3 regions of the Nocardia sp. NPDC052566 genome follow, and region 1 is predicted to be linked to each of the others. Evidence: riboswitches for the same ligand, from Rfam matches in the RefSeq annotation. Region 1 holds a riboswitch; each other region holds the start of a gene.
What was found. A riboswitch is a leader RNA that binds a small molecule or an ion and turns the genes downstream of it on or off. The one in region 1 is predicted to bind S-adenosylmethionine.
Positions count from the first base shown of each region.

Region 1 (7,466 bases):
CCGCTTCCGCTCCTCCCCCGCCCTCTGGTAACCACGCCCCGCGCGGCGTGACCTCCCGCGCACCGATTCCGCCGCCGCGCACCCGTTTTCGCGGCGATCTGTGACGGCCGGTGCGATCCACGCGCGGCAACGCGAAACATCCGTGGCGAGAGTCGTGCGGGGTGCTGCGGATACAGCTCGGGCACCCGTCCCACCGGATCGGTGGCGCGGGTGCCCGTTCAGTGTCGCCCGGCGCTGGGTTCGGTCCCAGCGCCGGGATCGGGTCGAGCGTTTCAGCTCGCCCCAGTGGCTCAGCGCAGCGCGCGAGCCAGGTTCGCGTCGAGCGCGCCGAGGAATTCCTCGGTGGACAGGTAGCCCTGATCGCCGCCGACGAGCAGCGCCAGGTCCTTGGTCATCTGGCCGCCTTCGACGGTCTTGATGACGACATCCTCGAGTGCCTGCGCGAAGCCGATCACCTCGGGGGTGTTGTCCAGCTTGCCGCGGTGCTCGAGCCCGCGCGTCCAGGCGAAGATCGACGCGATCGGGTTGGTCGAGGTCGGCTTGCCCTGCTGGTGCTGACGGTAGTGCCGGGTGACGGTGCCGTGCGCGGCCTCCGCCTCACAGGTACGGCCGTCCGGGGTGAGCAGCACCGAGGTCATCAGGCCGAGCGAGCCGAAGCCCTGCGCCACGGTGTCGGACTGCACGTCGCCGTCGTAGTTCTTGCAGGCCCAGACGTAGCCGCCCTCCCACTTCATGGAGGAGGCGACCATGTCGTCGATCAGGCGGTGCTCGTAGGTCAGGCCCGCCGCGTCGAACTGGGTCTTGAACTCGGCGTCGAAGATCTCCTGGAAGGTGTCCTTGAACATGCCGTCGTAGGCCTTCAGGATGGTGTTCTTCGTGGAGAGGTACACCGGGTAGTTCTGCTGCAGGCCGTAGTTGAACGACGCGCGCGCGAAATCGATGATCGAATCGCGGAAGTTGTACATGCCCATGACGACGCCGCCGTCCTCCGGCATCTTCACGACCTCGTGCTGGATCGGCTCGCTGCCGTCCTCCGGGGTGAAGGTGACGGTGACCGTTCCGGCCTGGTACACCTTGAAATCGGTGGCGCGGTACTGGTCACCGAAGGCGTGGCGGCCGATGATGATCGGCTTGGTCCAGCCGGGCACCAGGCGCGGCACGTTGGAGATGATGATCGGCGCGCGGAAGATGGTGCCGCCGAGGATGTTGCGGATCGTGCCGTTGGGCGAACGCCACATCTTCTTCAGGCCGAATTCCTCGACCCGGGCCTCGTCCGGGGTGATGGTGGCGCATTTCACGCCGACGCCGTACTTCTTGATGGCGTTGGCCGCGTCGATGGTGACCTGGTCGTCTGTCTTGTCCCGGTACTCGATGCCGAGGTCGTAGTACTCGAGGTTCACGTCGAGATACGGATGGATCAGCTTGTCCTTGATGAACTGCCAGATGATCCGGGTCATCTCGTCGCCGTCGAGTTCGACGACGGTGCCTTCAACCTTGATCTTGGACATGGATCTTCGTGTCCTCCTAGGATGGTGCCCTCATTGCACGGCCAGGCGAACACGCTTGTGAGCGGACCCCAGCTGTTCCAACAGACAACGTATATGCCACGCGTTGTCGGCGAGGCATGTGGTGCAAACAAGACAAGCGTACTGCTGCTAACGATCTCCTCGCGCGGGGAGCCCGAGTTACTCGCAAGTAAGCAGCGAGTACTCGCCGCGCCGTCATCGAGACGACAACCAAGACTCCCATAACCCGCTGGTAAAAGACGAGGTCCGCATCACAAGTGATGCGGACCTCGTACCGTACTGTCGTCAGACTCCGACGTGGATCGGGCGCGCCCCGTCCTCGGCGCCCTCGATCAAGCTCGACGGCTTGTCCCGGATCATGAACGCGATCACCGGCACGGCGGCGAGGAAGAATCCGGCGCCGACGTAGAACGCCACGTCGTAGCTGTGGATCGAGGCGCGGGCGATCAGGTTGTCGATCGTCGCGTGACCCTCGGCGTAGGACTTGGCGGCCTGCACCGAGATCGTGGTCAGCAGCGCGGTGCCGACCGCGCCGCCCACCTGCTGCGCCGCGTTGAGCAGCGCGCTGGCCACGCCCGAGTCCTCCTCCTCGACCTGGTGCAGCGCCACCGTCTGCATGCCGACGAACAGCGGGCCCATGCCGAGCGCGATCAGCACCTGGGCGGGCAGCACGCTCGCCGCGTAGCTGTCGCCGTAGCCGAGCTGGGCGAGGAACAGCAGGCCTGCCACGCCGAGCACGGCGCCGACGACCATCAGCGGCCGCGGGCCGAACTTGGGCAGCAGCGCGCTGGTGATGCCCGCGGAGATCGCGATGCCCGCCGGGAACGGCAGGAAGGCGAGGCCCGCCTTCATCGACGAGTATCCGAGCGTGACCTGGAAGTAGTAGCTCAGGAACAGGAACATCGCGAACATGGCGATGGGCACGAGCAGCGCGGCGAGGAAGGCGCCGCCACGGTTGATCTCACCCGGAATGTGCAGTGGCAGCAGCGGATTCGCCGAACGCCGTTCGATCGACACGAAGGCGGCGAGCAGCGCGACACCGACGACGAGCAGGCCGAGGGTACTGCCGGCCAGCCAGCCGTCCTCCGCGGCGCGGGTGAAGCCGAACACGATCGCGATCAGGCCGAGCGTCACGGTGACCGCGCCAGGCACGTCGTAACCGCCGGTCCGCGGAGCGGGCACATCCTTCACCACCCACGCCAGCGCACCGATCAGGGCGAGCAGCGCGATCGGGGTGTTCACCAGCAGGCACCAGCGCCACGAGGCGTATTCGGTGAGCGCGCCACCGGCGATCAAGCCGAGCGCCGCGCCGCCCGCGGAGATGCCCGCGAACACACCGAACGCCTTCGCGCGCTCACCGGGCTCGGTGAAGGTCACCGAGAGCAGCGACAGCGCCGCAGGCGCGAGCAACGCCGCGAACGCGCCCTGCAGCGCACGCCCGGCGAACATCTCGATGCCGTTCTGCGCCAAGCCGGCCAGCGCGGACGCCGCCGCGAAGCCGACGAGACCGACGATGAAGATCTTGCGCCTGCCGACGTAGTCGGCGAGGCGGCCGCCGAGCAGCAGCAGGCCGCCGAAGATCAGCGTGTACGCGGTGAGCATCCACTGCTTGTTGCTGTCGCTGATGTCGAGGTCGTGCTGCGCGAACGGCAGCGAAATGGTCACGATGGTGGCGTCGAGCACCACCATGAGCTGGGCCAATGCGATGACCCCCAGGGCGAACCAGCGCGCCCTGCTGTCTTGCTTCCCCGGAACTGCCCCCACCGGTGCGGTCTCCGCCACCTTCGTCTCCTCATCTCTCACTTACCGAGCCATACTGTCATTTGGCGACATTTGTCGTCAAGAGCAAAATGTCAGCCTCAGACATTTGACGGTTACGGACAGAAGAACGGCCGGTTGCGATAGGCTGTGCGCATGCTCGAGTCACCAGCGCAGACCGGCGAGAGCGTCATCGCGGACCCGACCGCGAGCGCCGAGAACACCGCCGCCGACCAGCCAGCAGCAAATCGAAAGCAACCCATCGGCCCGGTCGGCGACCAGCCCGCACAGCTCGGCCTGCGTGAACGCAAGAAGCAGCAGACCCGCACGCGGATCATCGAGGTGGCACTCGATCTCTGCGCCGCGCACGGCTTCGACGCGACGACACTCGAGCAGATCGCCAACGCGGCCGATATCTCCGCGCGCACCATCAACCGGTACTTCGAGACGAAAGAGGACATCATCCTCGGGCCGGTCTTCGACTTCGGCCGCGAGGTCGCCGAGGCGCTGCGCGGGCTACCGCCGCGCGACAACCAGCTGGAGTCGCTCTGCGAGGCCTTCCTACAGGTGGTCGATCGGGCCGCGCTCGGCGAGGGTCCGGTGCCGTTCCGGCAGTTCCAGCAGCTGCAGCGGATCATGCGCGCCACACCGTCGGTGGCCGCGCGGCAGCACGAATTCGTCGAATCCAAGAACGCGGCGCTCACCGACGTACTCGCCGAACGGCTCGGCGTCGCGCGCGACGCGATGTCGGTGCGGATGGTCCTGTCCACCTGGCAGCTGATCGGCCAGCTCGGCATGGAGTGCTCCGTCGACGCGGTGATCGCCACCGATCTGCCCAATGCGGCCGAGGCCGCTCGTTCCGCGCTCACGACCGCCTACGACGAGTTCGTGCGTAGCTGTGGCGGGGCACGACCCGTCGACGCGTTCGTGAAATAGCGGACAGATTTCGATCGTCGCGCCGCCGCCGGTTACCATGTGCGTCAGGTCATGAGTGCCAGCGCGAAGCCCCGGCTCGCTGGTCGGCAACCCTCCAGCTGCGGTGGGGTGCTCCGGGTGATGACCGGGCTCCCGATGGTCGGGAGCAAGCGCGCTGTCAGGAGGTTCGTCGAAATGTGTTGTTGTCCACACACACCTCGATAACAGACCTTCCTGCGCACACATCAGTTGGAGTTGAGACATGAGTGACCCCATCGCGCCCGCGTTCGACCCCGCGCTCTGGTCCTTCGAGACCAAGCAGATCCACGCGGGCCAGACACCGGACGAGAGCACCGGCGCCCGCGCACTGCCGATCTACCAGACGACGTCCTACGCGTTCCGGGACACCGATCACGCGGCCGCGCTGTTCGGGCTGGCCGAGCCGGGCAATATCTACACCCGGATCATGAACCCCACTCAGGACGTGGTCGAGCAGCGCATCGCCGCGCTGGAGGGTGGCGTCGCGGCGCTGCTGCTCGCCTCCGGGCAGGCCGCGGAGACCTACGCGATCCTGAACCTGGCCTCGGCGGGCGATCACATCGTGTCGAGCCCGCATCTCTACGGCGGCACCTACAACCTCTTCCACTACTCGCTGCCCAAGCTCGGCATCGAGGTCTCCTTCGTGGACGACCCGGACGATCTGGCGCAGTGGCAGGCCGCCGTCCGCCCGAACACCAAGGCGTTCTACGGCGAGACCATCGCCAACCCGAGCAGCGCGGTGCTCGACATTCCCGGCATCTCCGGTGTCGCGCACGCGGCCGGGCTGCCGCTGATCGTCGACAACACCGTCGCGACGCCGTATCTGATCCAGCCGCTGGCGCACGGCGCCGACATCGTTGTGCATTCGGCGACCAAGTACCTCGGCGGCCACGGCGCCGCGGTGGCCGGCGTGATCGTCGACGGCGGCGCCTTCGACTGGACCGTGCGCGACGCGAACGGCGAGCCGCGCTACCCCGGCTTCACCACCCCGGATCCCAGCTACCACGGCGCGGTGTTCGCCGATCTCGGCGCGCCCGCCTTCGCGCTCAAGGCGCGCGTGCAGCTGCTGCGCGATCTCGGCGCGGCGATCTCGCCGTTCAACGCGTTCCTGATCAGCCAGGGCATCGAGACACTGAGCCTGCGCATCGAGCGGCACGTGGCCAACGCGCAGGCGGTGGCCGAGTTCCTGTCGACGCATCCCTCGGTCGACGCGGTGTACTACGCGGGCCTGCCGGATTCGCCCTGGTACGACCGCGCCAGGCAACTCGCGCCGAAGGGCGCGGGCGCGATCGTCGCGTTCGAACTGCGCGGCGGTGTCGACGCGGGCAAGAAATTCGTGGACGCGTTAGCCCTGCACAGCCACGTAGCTAACATCGGGGATGTGCGTTCCCTGGTGATCCACCCGGCATCGACCACGCACTCGCAGCTGACGCCGGCGGAGCAGCTCGCCGCGGGCGTCACGCCTGGGCTGGTCCGGCTCGCGGTGGGCATCGAGGGGATCGCCGACATCCTGGCCGATCTGCGGGCCGGCTTCACGGCGGCGGCATCATGAGCGCGCGCAGCGAGCGAACCGAAGACACAGCACCCCCGGGCGCGACGGAGCCGAGCGCCAGCGAGGCGGAGGCGTGACCGTGGATACCCAACCGAGCACTTTCCGGTCGTCCGGGGTGGCGCTGCCACCCCCGGACGGGCGGCTCGGCATCATCCCGATCGGGTCGGTCCGGCTGGAGAGCGGCGCCGTCATTCCGGACGTGCACCTGGCCGTGCAGCGCTGGGGCGAGCTGTCCCCCGCGCTGGACAATGTGGTGCTCGTCGAGCACGCGCTCACCGGCGATTCACACGTCACCGGCCGCCCTGACGACATCCACGCGCTGCCGGGCTGGTGGGACGGCATGGTCGGTCCCGGCGCACCGCTGGACACCGACGAGTGGTGTGTCATCGCGACGAACGTGCTCGGCGGCTGTCAGGGCAGCACCGGCCCAACATCGCTGGCCCCGGACGGAAAGCCATGGGGCGCACGGTTTCCGGAGATCTCCATCCGCGACCAGGTGACCGCGGAGGCGGTGCTGCTCGACCTGCTCGGCATCGGGCGGCTCGCCGCCGTCGTCGGCGGGTCGATGGGCGGCATGCGGGTACTGGAGTGGATGGTCGGCACGCCCGAGCGCGTCGGCGCCGCGCTGGTGCTCGCGGTCGGCGCGCGCGCCACCGCCGATCAGATCGGCACCCAGACCACCCAGATCGCCGCCATCAAAGCCGATCCGGACTGGCAGGGCGGCGATTACCACGATTCCGGCCGCGCACCGATGACCGGTATGGGCCTGGCCAGGCGCATCGCGCACCTGACCTACCGCACCGAAGCCGAACTCGACCACCGCTTCGAGAACAGCGCGCAGGCCGACGAGGATCCGTGGCGCGGCGGCCGCTACGCGGTGCAGAGCTACCTGGATCACCAGGCCGAAAAGCTGTGCAACCGTTTCGATCCCGCGACCTATGTGCTGTTGTCGGAGGCGATGAACCGGCACGATGTCGGCCGTGGGCGCGGTGGTGTCGCGGCCGCGCTCGCCGCGACGCCGGTACCGTGCGTGGTCGGCGGCGTCGATTCCGACCGGCTGTATCCGCTACGGACGCAACAGGAATTGGCCGATGGCCTGCCCGGCTGCGACGGGCTAGAGGTCGTGCACTCCCGCGACGGCCACGACGGCTTCCTGACCGAGGCCGCCGCGGTGTCGAAGCTGCTGGTCGAGACCATGCGCATGGCCAAGCTCGCCCGCGGCTGAAAGATCAGTTGCCGCCAGATTTTCCAGTCGACTGAGAACTGACGAGCAGCCCGACTATGGCCTGCACGAAGCCTTCGATGCGCGCGCGGGGATACTCGCCGGGGTCGCTGACCGCGAGCCTGCCGAGCATCTCGGCGATGGTCAGCAGCGAGTTGGTGAGCAGGCCGGAATCCACGGTCACCCACCGCGGTTCGAACGCGAGCCCCATCCGGACCAGCGCCTCGGCCTGATCGAAAATGCCCGCCCGCGAATTCCGCACCGCCTCACGGTATTCGTCCGGTGCGTTGCCGGGACCGGCCAGGATCAGCCGCCAGCGCGTCGGATTCTCCAGTGCCACACCGACGAACGCCTCGACCGTGGCCGAGGCGGCGACCACCGGATCGGCGCCGACGAGATCGGTCGGCAAGGTGTCGGCGACCTGTTCGAGCCCGCGCTCGCGCTCGCGCTCCAG
Region 1 covers NZ_JBIUAF010000003.1:1,071,689-1,079,154, reverse strand. The annotation lists gene ACIG5A_RS18680 (FAD-binding protein) at 1-31, shown strand, start outside; gene ACIG5A_RS18675 (NADP-dependent isocitrate dehydrogenase) at 291-1,508, opposite strand; gene ACIG5A_RS18670 (MFS transporter) at 1,812-3,308, opposite strand; gene ACIG5A_RS18665 (TetR/AcrR family transcriptional regulator) at 3,441-4,220, shown strand; SAM riboswitch class IV at 4,268-4,378, shown strand; gene ACIG5A_RS18660 (bifunctional o-acetylhomoserine/o-acetylserine sulfhydrylase) at 4,462-5,790, shown strand; gene ACIG5A_RS18655 (homoserine O-acetyltransferase) at 5,906-7,015, shown strand; gene ACIG5A_RS18650 (TetR/AcrR family transcriptional regulator) at 7,020-7,466, opposite strand, start outside.

Region 2 (7,466 bases), 830 kb from region 1:
GGTGACACCCGGCAGGTGCTGCAGCGCGCTATCGATCTCGCCGAGTTCGATGCGGCGGCCGCCGAGTTTGATCTGGTCGTCGGCGCGGCCCAGGAAGATGAGCCCGGCGCTGTCGTTGCGCACCAGATCGCCGCTGCGATAGGCGCGGTCCCAGCCGAGCGACGGTAGGGGAGCGTACTTTTCCGCGTCCTTGGCGGGATCGAGATAGCGGGCCAGGCCGACGCCGCCGATCACCAGCTCGCCGGATTCGCCCTCGCCCACCGGATTTCCGGCCTGATCGACCACCGCGAGATCCCAGCCGTCCAGCGGGAGGCCGATGCGGATCGGCCACGCGCCGTTCAGTAGCGCGGCGCAGGCCACGACGGTGGCCTCGGTGGGGCCGTAGGTGTTCCACACCTCGCGTTCCGAATCGGGGTCGCCCGCAAGGCGTTCGGCGAGTTCCGGCGGTACCGCCTCGCCGCCGAAGATCAGCAGCCGGACCGGCTCGAGCGCCTGGACCGGCCAGGTCGCGGCCAGTGTCGGCACCGTGGAGACGATGCTGATGCCGCGGCGCACCAGCCACGGCCCGAGGTCGGCGCCGGTGCGGACGAGCGCGCGCGGTGCGGGCACCAGGCAGGCGCCGTGCCGCCAGGCCAGCCACATCTCCTCGCAGGAGGCGTCGAAGGCGACCGAGAGGCCGGCGAGTACCCGGTCACCGGGGGCGATGGGGGCGTCCTGGAGGAAGAGCCTTGCCTCGGCGTCGACGAAGGCGGCGGCGTTGCGATGGGTGACGGCAACGCCTTTGGGGGTGCCGGTGGAGCCGGAGGTGAAGATGATCCAGGCATCGTCGTCGACGGTCGGTAGCGCCGTCGACAGGTGCTGTGGTGCGCCGTTCCCCGTGCTGGATGCCGTCGGCGCGGTCATCGCATCGCCAGCGCCGAGGTGCGTTGCGGCCGTGGGCAACTCCGTCCCGGTGGCCGGACCGGTGTCTGTTCCGGCGGTGTCGGACGTCCGCGCCACTGTCTCTGTGCCCGCGGCCGTGACGATCGCGGTGACTCTCGCCTCGCCGAAGACCAGCCTGGCGCGCTCGTCGGGATCGTCGGCGTCGACCGGGACGTAGGCCGCGCCCGCGTGCAGCACGGCGAGGATGGTGACGTACAGATCGCGGGTGCCCGATGGCATCCGCACGCCGACGCGATCGCCCGCGCGCACGCCCGCGGCGCCGAGCCTGCCGACGACGGTGTCGATTTCGGTGAGCAGTTCGGCATAGCTGAGCACCACCTCGCCGTCGTCGATGGCGGCGGCGTCCGGGGTGGCGCGTGCGGTGGCGGCCAGGATGTCGACGAGGGTGCGGGCCGGTGCGGCGAGCGCCGCCCGCAGCAGCGGGTCGTCGGCCCGCTGTCCGGGGAGCGCGCCCGTCGCGGCGTCGACCTGCGGCTGGAGCGTCACGTCCTGCCCACCTCTCATAGACCTGCCTTCGGTTTCGCCGTTCGTTGTTTCACAGCAGGGTTACCAAACGGCAAACACCACGCTGACCAGGGATCTACGGTACTCGCGGTATCAGGTCTTTGCCGCTCACCGAACCGGGTGGTCGGACGGTTGCCGTGCCCGGCTACCGCTCGGCGTCTTGGCCGAGCGCCTTGAGGGCGAGCCGGTGCAGCGTGCGCCGCTCCTCGGCGTCGAGCCGGTGCAGCACGCGGTCGGCGGCCTCTTCGATGAGTTTCTCGGTGCGGAGGCGCTCGGCCCGGCCCGCCTGGGTGACGGAGAGCCGGTACTTGCGGCGATCGTCGGAATCTCTGGTGCGCACGACGAATCCGGACTTCTCCAGGCCGTCGATCAGCCGGACCACCTCGCTGCGATCGATGCCCATCGCGGTGGACACCTGCTGCTGGGACAGCTCGTCGGATTCCTCCAGGAAAACCAGGACCCAATGTTCACGCAGTGAGGTGCCCAGCTCGGCGTGCACGGCCTTGTGCAGCCTGCCGAGCGCGTAGGTCGGGAAGCGAAGCAGGCCGCGGGGGTGGAGGGGCTCCTGGGGCATCCGGAAATTATATCTATTGTTGAGCTACAAGATTGTTGATAGCCTCCACAATCTAGTTGATCTACAAATAGCGGAGGATCCATGACGGATACCAAGACGGCGGTCGCACCCGCCGAGCCCGTGCTCGAGGCCATCCCCGCGCACGTGTGGCGGGTCGCGGGTGTCGTCGTCTTCGGCGCGGTGATGAGCATGCTCGACACCTCGCTCGTCAACATCGGGCTCAACACCATCGCCACGGATCTCGGTGCGACACTGGATAGTTCGCAGTGGGTGGCCAGTGCCTATCTGCTCGCGCTCGCGGTGACGCTGCCGCTGGTCGGCTGGCTGGGCCGCCGGTTCGGGATGGGCCGGATATGGCTGACGGCACTCGTCGGCTTCACCGTCACGTCCGGGCTGTGCGCGCTCGCGCCGAATATCGAGTGGCTCATCGCATTACGGATCGCGCAGGGGTTGTCTGCCGGATTGCTGGTGCCCGCCGGGCAGGCGCTGATCGGGCAGGTCGCCGGGCCGCGTGGGCTCGGCCGGGTGATGAGCGTTGTCGGCATCGCGGTGGTCTCGGCGCCCGCCTTCGGGCCGACCCTGGGCGGGGTGATGCTGGCCCATCTCGACTGGCAGTGGCTGTTCCTGATCAATATTCCGCTCGGCCTCGTCGCCTTCGTGCTCGCGGTGCGGCTGCTTCCGCTGGGCAAGGGCGCGCGGGCCGACGCGCGATTCGATGTCACCGGGTTCGTGCTGATCGGCGCCGGGCTGTCGCTGCTGGTCTACGGCCTGGGTGAATACGGAAGCCGCGGTGCGTTCTCCGCGCCGACGGTGTGGGTTTCGGTGCTCGTCGGCGCCGTCGCGCTCGGCGGGTTCGTGCTGCGCTCGGCACGCGGGCGCGGTGCGCTGCTCGATATGACGATGTTCCGCAGCCCGGTGTTCGTGACGGCCAATATCGCGAACACCTTCTCCGGTGCGTCGCTGTACGGGGCGATGCTGTTGCTGCCCTTGTACTTCCAGCTGCTGCACCATCAGGGGCTGATCGCCACCGGACTGTCGCTGCTGACCTTCGGTATCGGCGGCATCCTTGTGCTGCCCATCGCGGGCCGCGTCACCGACCGCTACGGCGGCGGCGTCATCGCGGTGGTAGGCAATGCGCTGAATGTGCTGGTCACGGTGCCGTTCGCATTCGGCGACGCCGCAACGAACGCCGTGCTCGTCCAGGTACTCCTGCTGATTCGCGGCATGGCCACCGCGCTGACCGGTATGCCGGTCGTCTCGGCCGCCTACGCGTCGGTGCGGCGCGAGCAGTTGCCCGATGCGGCATCGATGGTGAATATCCTGCAGCGCGTTGGTGGTTCGGTCGGCGCGGCACTGCTTGCCGTGGTCCTCTATCGTGCGACGACAGCCGGACTTGCTCTCGATGCTGGCTTCCGCCAGGCGTTCTGGTGGCTGACCGGGGCGACGTCGATCTCGCTGATCGGCTCGATCTTCCTGTGGCGCGCGGAATCCCGCCGGATCCCGTAGCGCCGAACCGGTGTCACCATGTGCGGGCGCTTCGAAGCCGTGTCCCAGCCCGTGCCGGGGGCGCGGGATGCCCGTTCCTCGTGGGCAAGGCATTCGTCGCCGTGCTGGATTCGAGGGAGGGCGTTCGACTCCGCGAGGCGGATGCGGTCAGGCGGCGGATGCGGCGGTGCCGATACCAAGTGCGGCGAGGATGCCCGCAGATAGCTGTTCCAAGCGATCGCGGACATGGGGCTGGCGAAGCATGGCAACCGCGCGGGAGGCGGCGAGGGCGAGCAGCACCATTTCGACGGCGGCGATGGAGGATTCGACGGCGCCGAGGGCCAGGGTGTTGGCGAAGGTGACTTCGGACAGGAATTGTGGCAGGACCGCGAGGTAGAAGAGTCCGACCTTCGGGTTGAACATGCAGGACACCAGGCCCGCAGTGAACGCGCTGCGCAGCCGGACCGGGGTTCCCGCTCGAGCCTGCTCGACCGCGGCGAGTTCATCGCCTGCGGCCTGCGCCGCCTTGCGCTGCTTGCGGTGGTCGAGTAGGGCGCGAACGCCCAGGTACAGCAGGTACATGCCGCCGATCACCTTGAGCGCGCGATACGCCGTCGCCGACTGCTCGAGCAGTGCCGCGACACCGGCCGCGACCACCACGGCCCACAGCATGCCGCCCAGCGCCGATCCGATCGCCGCGGCGATGCCGGGTCGTGCACTCACAATCGAAAAGCGCAGCACCAGAAAAGAATCCGGCCCTGGCGTGATCGACAGTAGGATGCACACACCGATAAAGCTGAGCAACAGCGAAAGCGACACCCACCGATCGCACCCCAGATCCTCACGATTGGCAACACAATTCCGTGTGTCAGGCCTGCTCGATCCTGGTCGCGCGACCGACTGAGCTGGCCGTTCGGCGCGAACGTGGACATGGTGCGCGGCTGTCGACACGAGCGTTCCGGCCGCTGTGACCGCACCGCGCGGAACTCGGGATCGGGCGCACCGCCCTTTGCGGTCGTGTTGCTGGAAGGCGAGCAGCGGGGTGTTTCGCGCCGCTGAATCGCGCTGGCGGATGCGGCAGCCGGGAAGTCGCGAAGGTCAGCGACGGCGTGTGGCCGGGGCCGGGACGATCTCCGTTCGCCCGGATGACCGATCGCGAACCCGGGTTGACAGGTCGGCGTGACATCTGCCAATCTCGGGGACAGGTCATGAGTACCAGCGCATAGCCCCGGCTTGCTGGTCGGCAACCCTCCTCCGCGGTGGGGTGCTCCGGGTGACGACCAGGCCGATGTCCGACCGGGCACGGCAAGCGCGGACTCGACAATTCTCCCCGATTGCGGGTCCCGGAGCCGATGGGATTTCGTGATGACCGCTGTTGCCGACCAGACCTGTGCCGCCATTGCCGAGGTATCCGGCGCCGACCTGCGCGTCCCGCTCGTTCAGGGCGGAACCACCACGTACGCGAACTTCGACTACGCCGCGAGCGCACCGGCATTGAAGCAGGTCACCGACCGGATTTCGCAGCTGTTGCCGTTCTACGCGAGCGTGCACCGCGGCGCGGGCTACGCCTCGCGCATCTCCACCGAGTGCTACGAATCGGCGCGCGGATCGGTGACCCGATTCCTCGATGCCGCCGACGACCAGGTGGTGGTGTTCACCCGCAACACCACCGACTCGCTGAACCTGCTGGCCGCCTGCGTGCCCGGCGACACGGTGGTGCTCGACATCGAGCACCACGCCAACTTCCTGCCGTGGACCAAGCACGGCCGCCGTGTGGTGCAGGCCGCGGATACGGTCGACGAGACCATCCGTCGCCTGATCGCCGAACTGTGCACCAAGCCCGCGGCGCTGCTCGCCGTCACCGGCGCGTCCAATGTGACCGGCGAGGTGCTGCCGCTGGAGCGGCTGGCCACCATCGCGCATCAGTGCGGCGCGCGCATCCTGGTCGACGCCGCGCAGCTCGCGCCGCACCGGCGGCTCAGCCTGCGCGACAGTGGCATCGACTACCTGGTCTTTTCCGGTCACAAGCTGTACGCGCCGTTCGGCGCCGGTGTGCTCGTCGGCCGCCGGGATTGGCTCGACGCCGCGCAGCCGTACCTGGCGGGCGGCGGCGCCGTGCGCGAGGTGACCACCAAGCGCGCCGAGTGGGCGCCCGCGCCGCAGCGGCACGAGGCCGGTTCCCCGAATGTGCTCGGCGCCGCCGCGCTCGCCGCCGCCTGCGACGCGCTGTGTGCGATCGACGCGGAAGAACTCGCCGCACACGAGCGCCTGCTTGCCGATCGCCTCCGCGCGGGCCTGCGCGCCATCCCCGGAGTCAGCCTGCTGCGCATCTGGGACGACAGCCCCGACGTTGTCGGCATCGTCGCGTTCACCCTCGACGGTTTCGCGCCCGGCCACGTCGCCGCCTATCTTTCCGCCGAACACGGCATCGGCGTCCGCGACGGCCGCTTCTGCGCCCATCCGCTGCTTTCTCGCCTCGGTCTCGACGGCGCTCTGCGCGCCAGCATCGGCCTCGGCACCACCTCCGCCGATGTGGATCGCCTCATCGATGCCGTCGCGTCTCTCGTGTCCACCGGGCCCAGCTGGAATTACGCCGCCACCAACGGCCTGTGGAACCCCACTCCGGAAACCCGGCCGTTCAACCCCGATTCCGCCGACGGCGCTGCGCCCTGCCTCATCGGCTGAGCGGCCGCATCGACGGGAATGCGTCGACTGTCAGTCGCCCAGTGAGGACGGCCGGTGGTAGTTGCCGTTGTAATAGAGCAGCGGCGCGGCGATCGGTTTGTCGTCGGTGCTGTCGTGCACCCGGGTGACCAGCCCGACGACGAAGGTGTGGTCACCGATCGGAATGAGTTGCTCGACCGCGGCGCGCACCCAGATCGGGGTGCCGTGCAGGACGGGTTCGCCGGTGGTGAGGGTGGTCCACAGCGAGCGGTCGCGGAAGCGGTGCTCCGCGCTGCGGGAGAAGCGCTGCGCGATGTGCTGCTGATGTTCGCCGAGGAAGTGGATCACCACGGAATCGGCGGACAGCATCGCGGACAGGCTCGACGAATTGTTGGCGATATTGAACGAGACCAGCGGCGGCGTCATCGACAGCGACGCGAACGACGTGGCGGTGAAGCCGACCGGACCGTCCACCGAGTCCAGGGTCACCACGGTGACGCCGGCCGGGTAGTGCCGCATCGCCGCGCGATACTGCTCCGCGGCGATACCACTCAAATCGTCGGGGATCTGGAATCCCGCCTCGGGCCGCTGTGCTTCGGTCACATGACGAAACTACGCTCGCGCACTGAAACCAGTTCGATCACACCTGATCTTTGTTTCAGCGTGGCGTGCTAGTCGACATCGATCGGCAGCCCGGCGGTGATGCGCACCAGTTCGCGGAACGAGGTGCGGAACACCGTGTTCGGGTGCCCGCCCGCCGCCCACACCTCGCGATGCTCGGCGAGTGCGTTGTCGACCCAGGTCGGCAGGTTGGTGGGGTGGCCGACGGGTGCGACGCCGCCGATCGGCTGCCCGGTCACCTCGCGCACCATCGCCGCGGGCGCGCGGGTCAGCGTGCCTTCGAGCCGCTTGCCCGTGTTGTGCAGATCCACTTGGTGCGCACCGGAAACCAGCAGCAGCACCGGATCGTCGTCGAGCAGGAACACCAGCGATTTGGTGATGGCACCCAACTCGACACCGAGCGCGAGCGCCGCGTCGGCGGCGGTGTGCGTGGCAGCGGGCTGGTTGACGATGACGCCGTGATGACCGCGCGCGATCAGGGTGTCCGCAACTCGCGTTGCGACCGGTGGTAACGACGACCTGCGCATGGCAACCAGAGTAGAGCGATTGCGGGTGATACGCCCGTCGATCTCAGTACTCCGGATAGCCCTCGCTCGGTCCGAGCATGCGGTCGATCCGCGTGCGCGTGATGCGGGCGAGCTCGGTGACGCCGCGTTGCGAAACCTGTTCGTGCACA
Region 2 covers NZ_JBIUAF010000003.1:242,797-250,262, forward strand. The annotation lists gene ACIG5A_RS15260 (Pls/PosA family non-ribosomal peptide synthetase) at 1-1,362, opposite strand, end outside; gene ACIG5A_RS15265 (MarR family winged helix-turn-helix transcriptional regulator) at 1,592-2,020, opposite strand; gene ACIG5A_RS15270 (DHA2 family efflux MFS transporter permease subunit) at 2,102-3,526, shown strand; gene ACIG5A_RS15275 (LysE family translocator) at 3,674-4,228, opposite strand; SAM riboswitch class IV at 4,710-4,823, shown strand; gene ACIG5A_RS15280 (aminotransferase class V-fold PLP-dependent enzyme) at 4,871-6,190, shown strand; gene ACIG5A_RS15285 (flavin reductase family protein) at 6,221-6,772, opposite strand; gene ACIG5A_RS15290 (YbaK/EbsC family protein) at 6,841-7,317, opposite strand; gene ACIG5A_RS15295 (2-oxo-4-hydroxy-4-carboxy-5-ureidoimidazoline decarboxylase) at 7,361-7,466, opposite strand, start outside.
Region 2: another riboswitch for S-adenosylmethionine. It lies ahead of ACIG5A_RS15280 (aminotransferase class V-fold PLP-dependent enzyme); the one in region 1 lies ahead of ACIG5A_RS18660 (bifunctional o-acetylhomoserine/o-acetylserine sulfhydrylase).

Region 3 (7,466 bases), on a different contig from region 1:
GCGGGAACCGCGGATCGATGATGTGGACATGGGCATCGAACACTTGTACAGAATGCCACGGTGTGCGGTCTGCCGCTCCCTCGTCGCGGCGTGTTCGCCGCCCCGGGAGTGGTGCGTCAGACCTTGTGCGGCTCGCTGGCGCGCAGCATGTCTTCGCGCTCCACGACCTTGACCCGCTCGCGGCCCTCCGGCTCGCCGAGCGCGCGCTCGTGCGCGTCCAGGCGGTACCAGCCGTCCCAGGTGGTGAACGGAATGCCCTTGGACTCCAGGAATTCGGTGACGGCCTCGAGTTCGGGCTTCGGCGCCGGGGTGAAGTTCGCGCTGTCGTCGAGCAGGCAGGCCACCGTCTCGTTGGCGTCGCCCTTGGTGTGGCCGATCAGGCCGACCGGGCCGCGCTTGATCCAGCCGGTGACGTAGGTGGCGGGCATGTAGCGTGCCGCGCCGTCGGCGTCCTCGTCGCCGATCACGCGACCGGCCTCGTTCGGCACGGTGCCCGCCTGCTCGTCGAACGGCAGGTTGGTGATGTTCTGCGACAGGTAGCCGACCGCGCGGTACACGGCCTGGATATCCCACTCCTTGAAAACGCCTGTGCCCTTGACGTTTCCGGTGCCGTCGAGCTGGGTGCGCTCGGTGCGCAGGCCGACGACCTTGCCGTCCGCGCCGAGCACCTCGGCGGGCGACTCGAAGAAGTGCAGGTACAGCTTGTGCGGCCGGTTGCCCGCATCGCGAATCGCCCACTGCTCCAGCGTGTTGGCGACCATGTCGACCTGCTTGGAGTGGCGGCGCGCTGCCTCGGAGCCCTCGTCGTAATCGATGTCCTCGGGGTCGACGATGACCTCGATGGTCGGCGAGTGGTCGAGCTCGCGCAGTTCCAGCGGGGTGAACTTGGCCTGCGCGGGACCGCGGCGGCCGAACACGTGCACCTCGAGCGCCTTGTTGGCCTTGAGGCCCGCGTAGACGTTCGGCGGGATCTCGGTGGGCAGCAGTTCGTCACCGGTCTTGGCCAGCACGCGCGCGACGTCGAGCGCGACGTTGCCGACGCCGAGCACCGCGACCTTCTCGGCCTCGAGCGGCCACTCGCGCGGCACGTCCGGGTGGCCGTCGTACCAGGAGACGAAATCGGCGGCGCCGTGGCTGCCGTCCAGGTCGATGCCCGGGATGTCGAGTGCGCGGTCGGCGTTCGCGCCGGTCGAGAAGATCACCGCGTCGTAGAACGTGCGCAGGTCGTCGAGGGTGATGTCGACGCCGTAGTCGATATTGCCGAGCAGGCGGACCTGCGGCTTGTCGAGCACCTTGTGCAGTGCGGTGATGATGCCCTTGATGCGCGGGTGGTCCGGTGCGACGCCGTAGCGGATCAGGCCGAACGGCGCGGGCATGCGCTCGTACAGGTCGATGCTCACCTCGGCGTCGGACTTCATCAGAGCGTCGGCGGCGTAGATACCGGCCGGGCCTGCGCCGACAATCGCGATGCGGAGCGGTCGGGTCCCTGCGGTCTGTTCGGTCATCTTTTACGCGCACCCTTATGGTCGAGAAAGTTAATGGCGTCCGTCTTAGCTTAGGCTAAGTTGGCGCACCGCTTGCTTGCACCTGACGATGCGGACGCTGGTGAATGCTGGCTCGTGGCTACGGTCCCAGGTCGCCGCGGTTGTGAGCTGTCGTTATGGCTATGACAGCAGGCCGTGGTCTCGCGATTCTATCGGTGGTGTCACATACCTACTACCGCGGTGCGGTGAACTGGGTGGATGCCATGCGCCATCATCGACGCATGACCGAGCAGCAGCCGACCCCCGAGGACGACGAAGTCATCACCGTCGACCAGACCGACAAGCGCAGTATCGTGCCGTTCATCGCCGCCGCGGTGCTCGCCGTGGTCGTGCTCGGCGCCATCGTGGCGGGCGGGCTGCTCTCGCCCGCTGAGAAAAATGTCACAGAATCGGACAAGATCACCGCCGCGGTGCGGAATTTCGTCGAGGGCAGCAATACGACCGACCTGGTGCCGCCGCCCGGCACCGGCTGCCAGGGCTTCGATCCGAAGCGTTCACCGCTGGCCGGGCGGCCTGCCGGAAAGACCGTCGAGATCACGAAATTGGAGAATCCGGCGGTCGACGGCAATCGGGGGAAGGCCACCGTCACCGTGAAGATCGATGGCGCGGAGACCACCTCGACCTGGAATCTGACGCGCTCGGGCGACAAGTGGCTGGTCTGCAACTGAGTATTCCCGCACTTTGAGAGGGCGTTTGACACGGCGGCACTCGTCGTTGCAATCTCAACCGAAGGTCATGAGTGCCAGTTCCAAGCCCCGGCTAGCTGGTCGGCAACCCTCCTCCGCGGTGGGGTGCTCCGGGTGACGACCTGGCCGTGCGCCGAACCCGGGCGCGGCAAGTGCGGATTCCACAGGAGGTCCACATGAGTGACCATTACACACTCCTCGCTTACTCGTCTCGAACCATCAAATGCACGCCTTCGACGCAAGGCGAGTCGCGTCTCAAGGAGGTCGTGCAGTGAGTTATGCCGGTGACATCACCCCGCAGCAGGCCTGGGAGCTATTGCGGGACAACCAGGAAGCCGTCCTCGTCGACGTGCGCACCGAGGCGGAATGGCGCTTCGTCGGCGTGCCCGACACCAGCTCGATCGAGCGGCCCACCGTGCTGATCGAATGGGTGGACGGCACCGGAACGCGCAACGGCGCGTTCGCCGAGCAGCTCAGCGAGGCGCTCGACGGCCGCGACAAGGAGGCGCCCGTCGTCTTCCTGTGTCGTTCCGGTCAGCGCTCCCAGGGGGCGGCCACCGTCGCGACCGGGCTCGGATTCGGCCACTCCTACAACGTGCTAGAGGGTTTCGAAGGCGGACTCGACGCCTCCGGGCACCGCGGCGGCACGGGCTGGCGCGCCATCGGGCTGCCGTGGCGGCAGTCATGAGCAACGTGTGCTGTTCGTGCTCGGCCGATAGGAGCCAATCGTGATTACCGGTGGTGCGTTCGACAAGCCGCTGCCCGAAGGCGTCGGCCCGGCGACGCTCGGCGTCCGAGGCGGCTTGCGCCGCTCCGGATTCGAGGAGACCGGCGAGGCGCTGTACCTGACCTCCGGCTTCGTCTACGAGAGCGCCGAGGCGGCCGAGGCCGCGTTCACCGGCGAGATCGAGCATTTCGTCTACTCCCGCTACGGCAACCCGACGGTGGCCATGTTCGAGGAGCGGCTGCGCCTGATCGACGGCGCCGAAGCCTGTTTCGCGACGGCGAGCGGTATGTCGGCCGTATTCACCGCGCTCGGTGCGCTTTTGGGCGCGGGCGATCGACTTGTCGCCGCGCGCAGCCTGTTCGGCTCGTGCTTCGTGGTCTGCAACGAGATCCTGCCCCGGTGGGGAGTCGAGACCGTCTTCGTCGACGGTGACGATCTGGACCAGTGGGAGCAGGCGCTTTCGGTGCCGACCCAGGCCGTGTTCTTCGAGACGCCCGCCAACCCGATGCAGACACTCGTCGACGTCCGCCGGGTGACCGAGCTGGCCCATGCCGCGGGCGCGAAAGTGGTGCTGGACAACGTCTTCGCCACGCCATTGCTGCAGCGCGGCTTCGAGCTCGGCGCGGATGTCGTCGTCTACTCGGGCACCAAGCACATCGACGGCCAGGGCCGGGTGCTCGGTGGCGCGATCCTCGGCGCGCAGGACTACATCGACGGTCCGGTGAAACAGCTGATGCGCCATACCGGTCCGGCGCTGAGCCCGTTCAACGCGTGGACCTTGCTCAAGGGCTTGGAAACCATGCCGCTGCGGGTGCGCCATGCCACCGACTCCGCGCTGCGCGTCGCGCAGTTCCTGGAGGGCAACGACGCGGTCTCCTGGGTGAAATACCCGTTCCTGGAATCACATCCGCAATACGACCTGGCCACCAGCCAGATGAGCGGCGGCGGCACCGTGGTCACCTTCGAGCTGAACGCGCCTGCGGACGAGGCCAAGAAGCGTGCCTTCGAGGTGCTCAACCGGCTGCGGATCGTCGACATCTCCAACAATCTCGGCGACTCCAAAACCTTGATCACCCACCCGGCCACCACGACGCACCGCGCCATGGGCCCGGAGGGTCGCGCCACCATCGGTCTCACCGACGGCGTCGTCCGCATCTCGATCGGCCTGGAAGACGTCGAGGACCTCCTCGGCGACCTCGACCACGCTCTGAGCTAGCCACCGGTTTCGTCGAAGGCGCGGGTTCCCTCGGGGCCCGCGCCTTTCGCGTCCTGCTGGAATCGCGCCGATTACCCTTGTGACATGCGGATATCGGTAGCTGTGGACGAGCGAGTCGGGGTGGCCGAGGAACTGGTCGCCGAACTCGGCAAGCGCGGGCACGAGGCGGTGTTGCACGGTGCGCTGTCCGAGGACGAGCGCGACGATTGGGCCTGGGCCAGTGCGGCGGCGGCGCGCGATGTCGCCGAGGGGCGGGCCGAGCAGGGGATCGTCTGCTGCTGGACGGGTACCGGCGCCTCGATCGCGGCGAACAAGGTCGCGGGTATTCGCGCCGCGCTGTGCGCCGATGCCGCCACCGCCGCGGGCGCTCGCAAATGGAACGACGCGAATGTGCTAGCCCTGAGCCTGCGTTCGACTTCCAGCGCCGAACTCACCGAAATCCTCGACGCCTGGTTCACCACAGCCCCGAGCTCGGATGCGGACGATCAAGCCAACATCACCCACCTCGCCGACCTCGAGCGCTAGCCCGTCGCCCGATCATTGACAGCATGCTGTCGAATATGACAGGATGCTGTCATGATGAAAACGGTGCACATGGCGGTTTACGACACGCTCGCGGATTGGGAGGTCGGTGCGGCGGTCGCGCACATCAACAATCGGGCTTGGCAGCGGGAGCCGGGGGCGTTCCAGGTCAGGACGGTTGGGTTGACCTTGGATCCGGTGGTGACGATGGGTGGGGTTCGCATCGTGCCGGATCTGGCGGTGGCCGATCTGGCGCCGGAGGACAGCGTGATGCTGATTCTGGCGGGGGCGGAAACGTGGATGGGCGAGGAGCTGGTTCCGTTCGCGCGTAAGGCGCGGGAGTTCGTCGAGGCCGGTGTGCCGGTTGCCGGAATGTGCGGCGCCACTTTCGGTCTGGCGAAGGAGGGGCTGCTCGACGAGCGCAGGCACACCAGCAATGTCGCCGAGTATCTGCAGTACAGCGGGTATGCGGGCGGTGCGAACTACGTAGACGAGCCCGCGGTCACCGACGGTGACGTGATCACGGCAAGCGGCACAGCGCCTTTCGACTTCGCGCGCGAGGTGCTCGGCAGGCTCGGCGTCTACGAATCGCATGTGCTCGACGGCTGGTACCGGCTCTACGCGAACTCCGATCCGGCGGGGTACGCGGTGCTGGCGGAGTACGAGGCGCGGCAGCTGGCGGCCGCGCAGTGAGGCGCGGACCTGTGTGGTATTCGACGATCGCGGCCATGGATCATTGCGGCATGAGCGAATCGGCAACGGAGCGCGGCCGTGAGTGACGCCCGCGAACAGGAGCTGTTCAGTACGGCGGCGATCACCTCATTCCGGCTCAACGGCCAATTCCTCGCCATCGCAGAGGAATTGGCCGCTCCGGCCGGCCTGACCGCCGCCTGGTGGCAGGTGCTCGGCGCGGTATTGCGCGAGCCGCTGCCGGTCTCCGGCATCGCCCGCGCGATGGGCATCACCCGCCAAAGCGTCCAGCGCATCGCGGACCTGCTGGTGGACAAGGGCCTTGCCGAATACCACCCCAATCCGGCCCACCGCCGCGCCAAACTCGTCGCCCCCACCGCGGCGGGCCGCGAAGCCATCGCCCGCATCGACCCCCAGCACGCCGTCGTCGCACAGCGTTTGGCGAAGGAGCTCGGCCCCGAGCAACTGGCCCGTACCGCGGCAGCACTCACCACCCTGTCGGCCGCGCTCGACGCCATCACCGCCGACCCGAGGCTGACCGGCTAGAACAATGCAGGCGGCGCAGACCGGAGCCGCCACCCCTCGGGGCCTGGTGCCGCACACCATAGACGTTGGCGCGGACAGGTTTTGGGCTGCTATCCACTGGTCCCAGATAGTCGGGGCGTGGGTTACTTACCGAAGGGGGCTTCGGTGCGGCCGACGAGGTCGGCGACCGAATCGACCACCAGGGTCGGGCGGTACGGGTACTGCTCGACGGAGCCGAGGGTGGAGATGCCGGAGGTGACGAGGATGGTGCGCATGCCCGCCTCCAGGCCGGCGACGATATCGGTGTCCATGCGGTCGCCGATCATCACGGTGGACTGGGAGTGCGCGCCGATACGACGCAGGGCCGAGCGCATCATCAACGGGTTCGGCTTGCCGACGTAGTACGGGTCGCGGCCGGTGGCGCGGGTGATCAGCGCGGCCACCGAGCCGGTCGCGGGCAGTAGGCCGTCGCGCGACGGGCCGGTCGGGTCGGGGTTGGTGGCGATGAAGCGGGCGCCGCGCTCGACGAGGCGGATCGCGGTGGTGATCGCCTCGAAGGAATAGGTGCGGGTCTCGCCGAGCACCACGTAGTCCGGATCGCTGTCGGTGAGCACGTAGCCGATCTCGTGCAGCGCGGTGGTGAGCCCGGATTCGCCGACGACGTAGGCGGTTCCGTTGGGCCGCTGATCGTTGAGGAAGGTCGCGGTGGCCAGCGCCGAGGTCCAGATGGCCTCTTCCGGGATGTCGAGCCCGGTGTGGCGCAGCCTGGCCTGCAGGTCGCGCGGGGTGCGGATGGAGTTGTTGGTGAGCACCAGGAACGGCGTGCCGTTGTCGCGCAGTTCGGCGAGGAATTTGTCGGCGCCGGGGACCAGGTGGTCCTCGTGCACCAGGACGCCGTCCATATCGGTGAGGTAGGACAGGATCGGCTCGTTATCTGCGGTCACCAGCCAATTATCCGCTATCGAGTGAGTTGGGCGATCGTACAGTGTCACGGGGCGGCCGAATCGACTCGGCTACCCGGACACTTTCCGCCGCTATCGCCGGATTTCGGGGACAAACAGAGCGAAAAGTGTCCGTGGGGCAGCGGTCCTTACAGCGCCAGTGTCGCCGTCGACGGATCGACCGAACTCCGCGTCAGCGCCTTCGCCTTGGTCCGGATCAGCGCCTCGCGCGGCGCCCGGGCGATATCGCTCGTGACGGCGGCCAGTGCCGCGGGCAGCTCCGCCAACGGCACCACCTCGCTCACCAGGCCGAGCCGCAGTGCCTCCGCCGCATCGATCTCGCGCCCGGTCATGCACAGGTACCGCGCGGCGGCCCCGCCGATCAGATCGTGCAGCGGCCCGTACACCACATCGGCCCAGGAATGCTCGGGATGGCCGAATCGCGCTGTGTCACTGGCGATCCGGATGTCGCACAGCGTCGCGAGATCGAATCCGCCCGCCAGCGCCGGCCCGTTGATCGCGGCGACGACGGGCAGCGGGAAGCGCAGCACCGTGTGGTGGAATCGATCGCTGGACGGCCAGAGTGCCTGCTGCACTTCGGGATCCGACGAGCTG
Region 3 covers NZ_JBIUAF010000004.1:98,232-105,697, reverse strand. The annotation lists gene ACIG5A_RS20175 (amidohydrolase family protein) at 1-43, opposite strand, end outside; gene ACIG5A_RS20170 (FAD-dependent oxidoreductase) at 117-1,505, opposite strand; gene ACIG5A_RS20165 (hypothetical protein) at 1,766-2,212, shown strand; SAM riboswitch class IV at 2,276-2,391, shown strand; gene ACIG5A_RS20160 (rhodanese-like domain-containing protein) at 2,502-2,918, shown strand; gene ACIG5A_RS20155 (O-succinylhomoserine sulfhydrylase) at 2,959-4,173, shown strand; gene ACIG5A_RS20150 (RpiB/LacA/LacB family sugar-phosphate isomerase) at 4,258-4,698, shown strand; gene ACIG5A_RS20145 (DJ-1/PfpI family protein) at 4,753-5,388, shown strand; gene ACIG5A_RS20140 (MarR family winged helix-turn-helix transcriptional regulator) at 5,467-5,931, shown strand; gene ACIG5A_RS20135 (HAD-IIA family hydrolase) at 6,054-6,812, opposite strand; gene ACIG5A_RS20130 (enoyl-CoA hydratase/isomerase family protein) at 7,001-7,466, opposite strand, start outside.
Region 3: another riboswitch for S-adenosylmethionine. It lies ahead of ACIG5A_RS20160 (rhodanese-like domain-containing protein); the one in region 1 lies ahead of ACIG5A_RS18660 (bifunctional o-acetylhomoserine/o-acetylserine sulfhydrylase).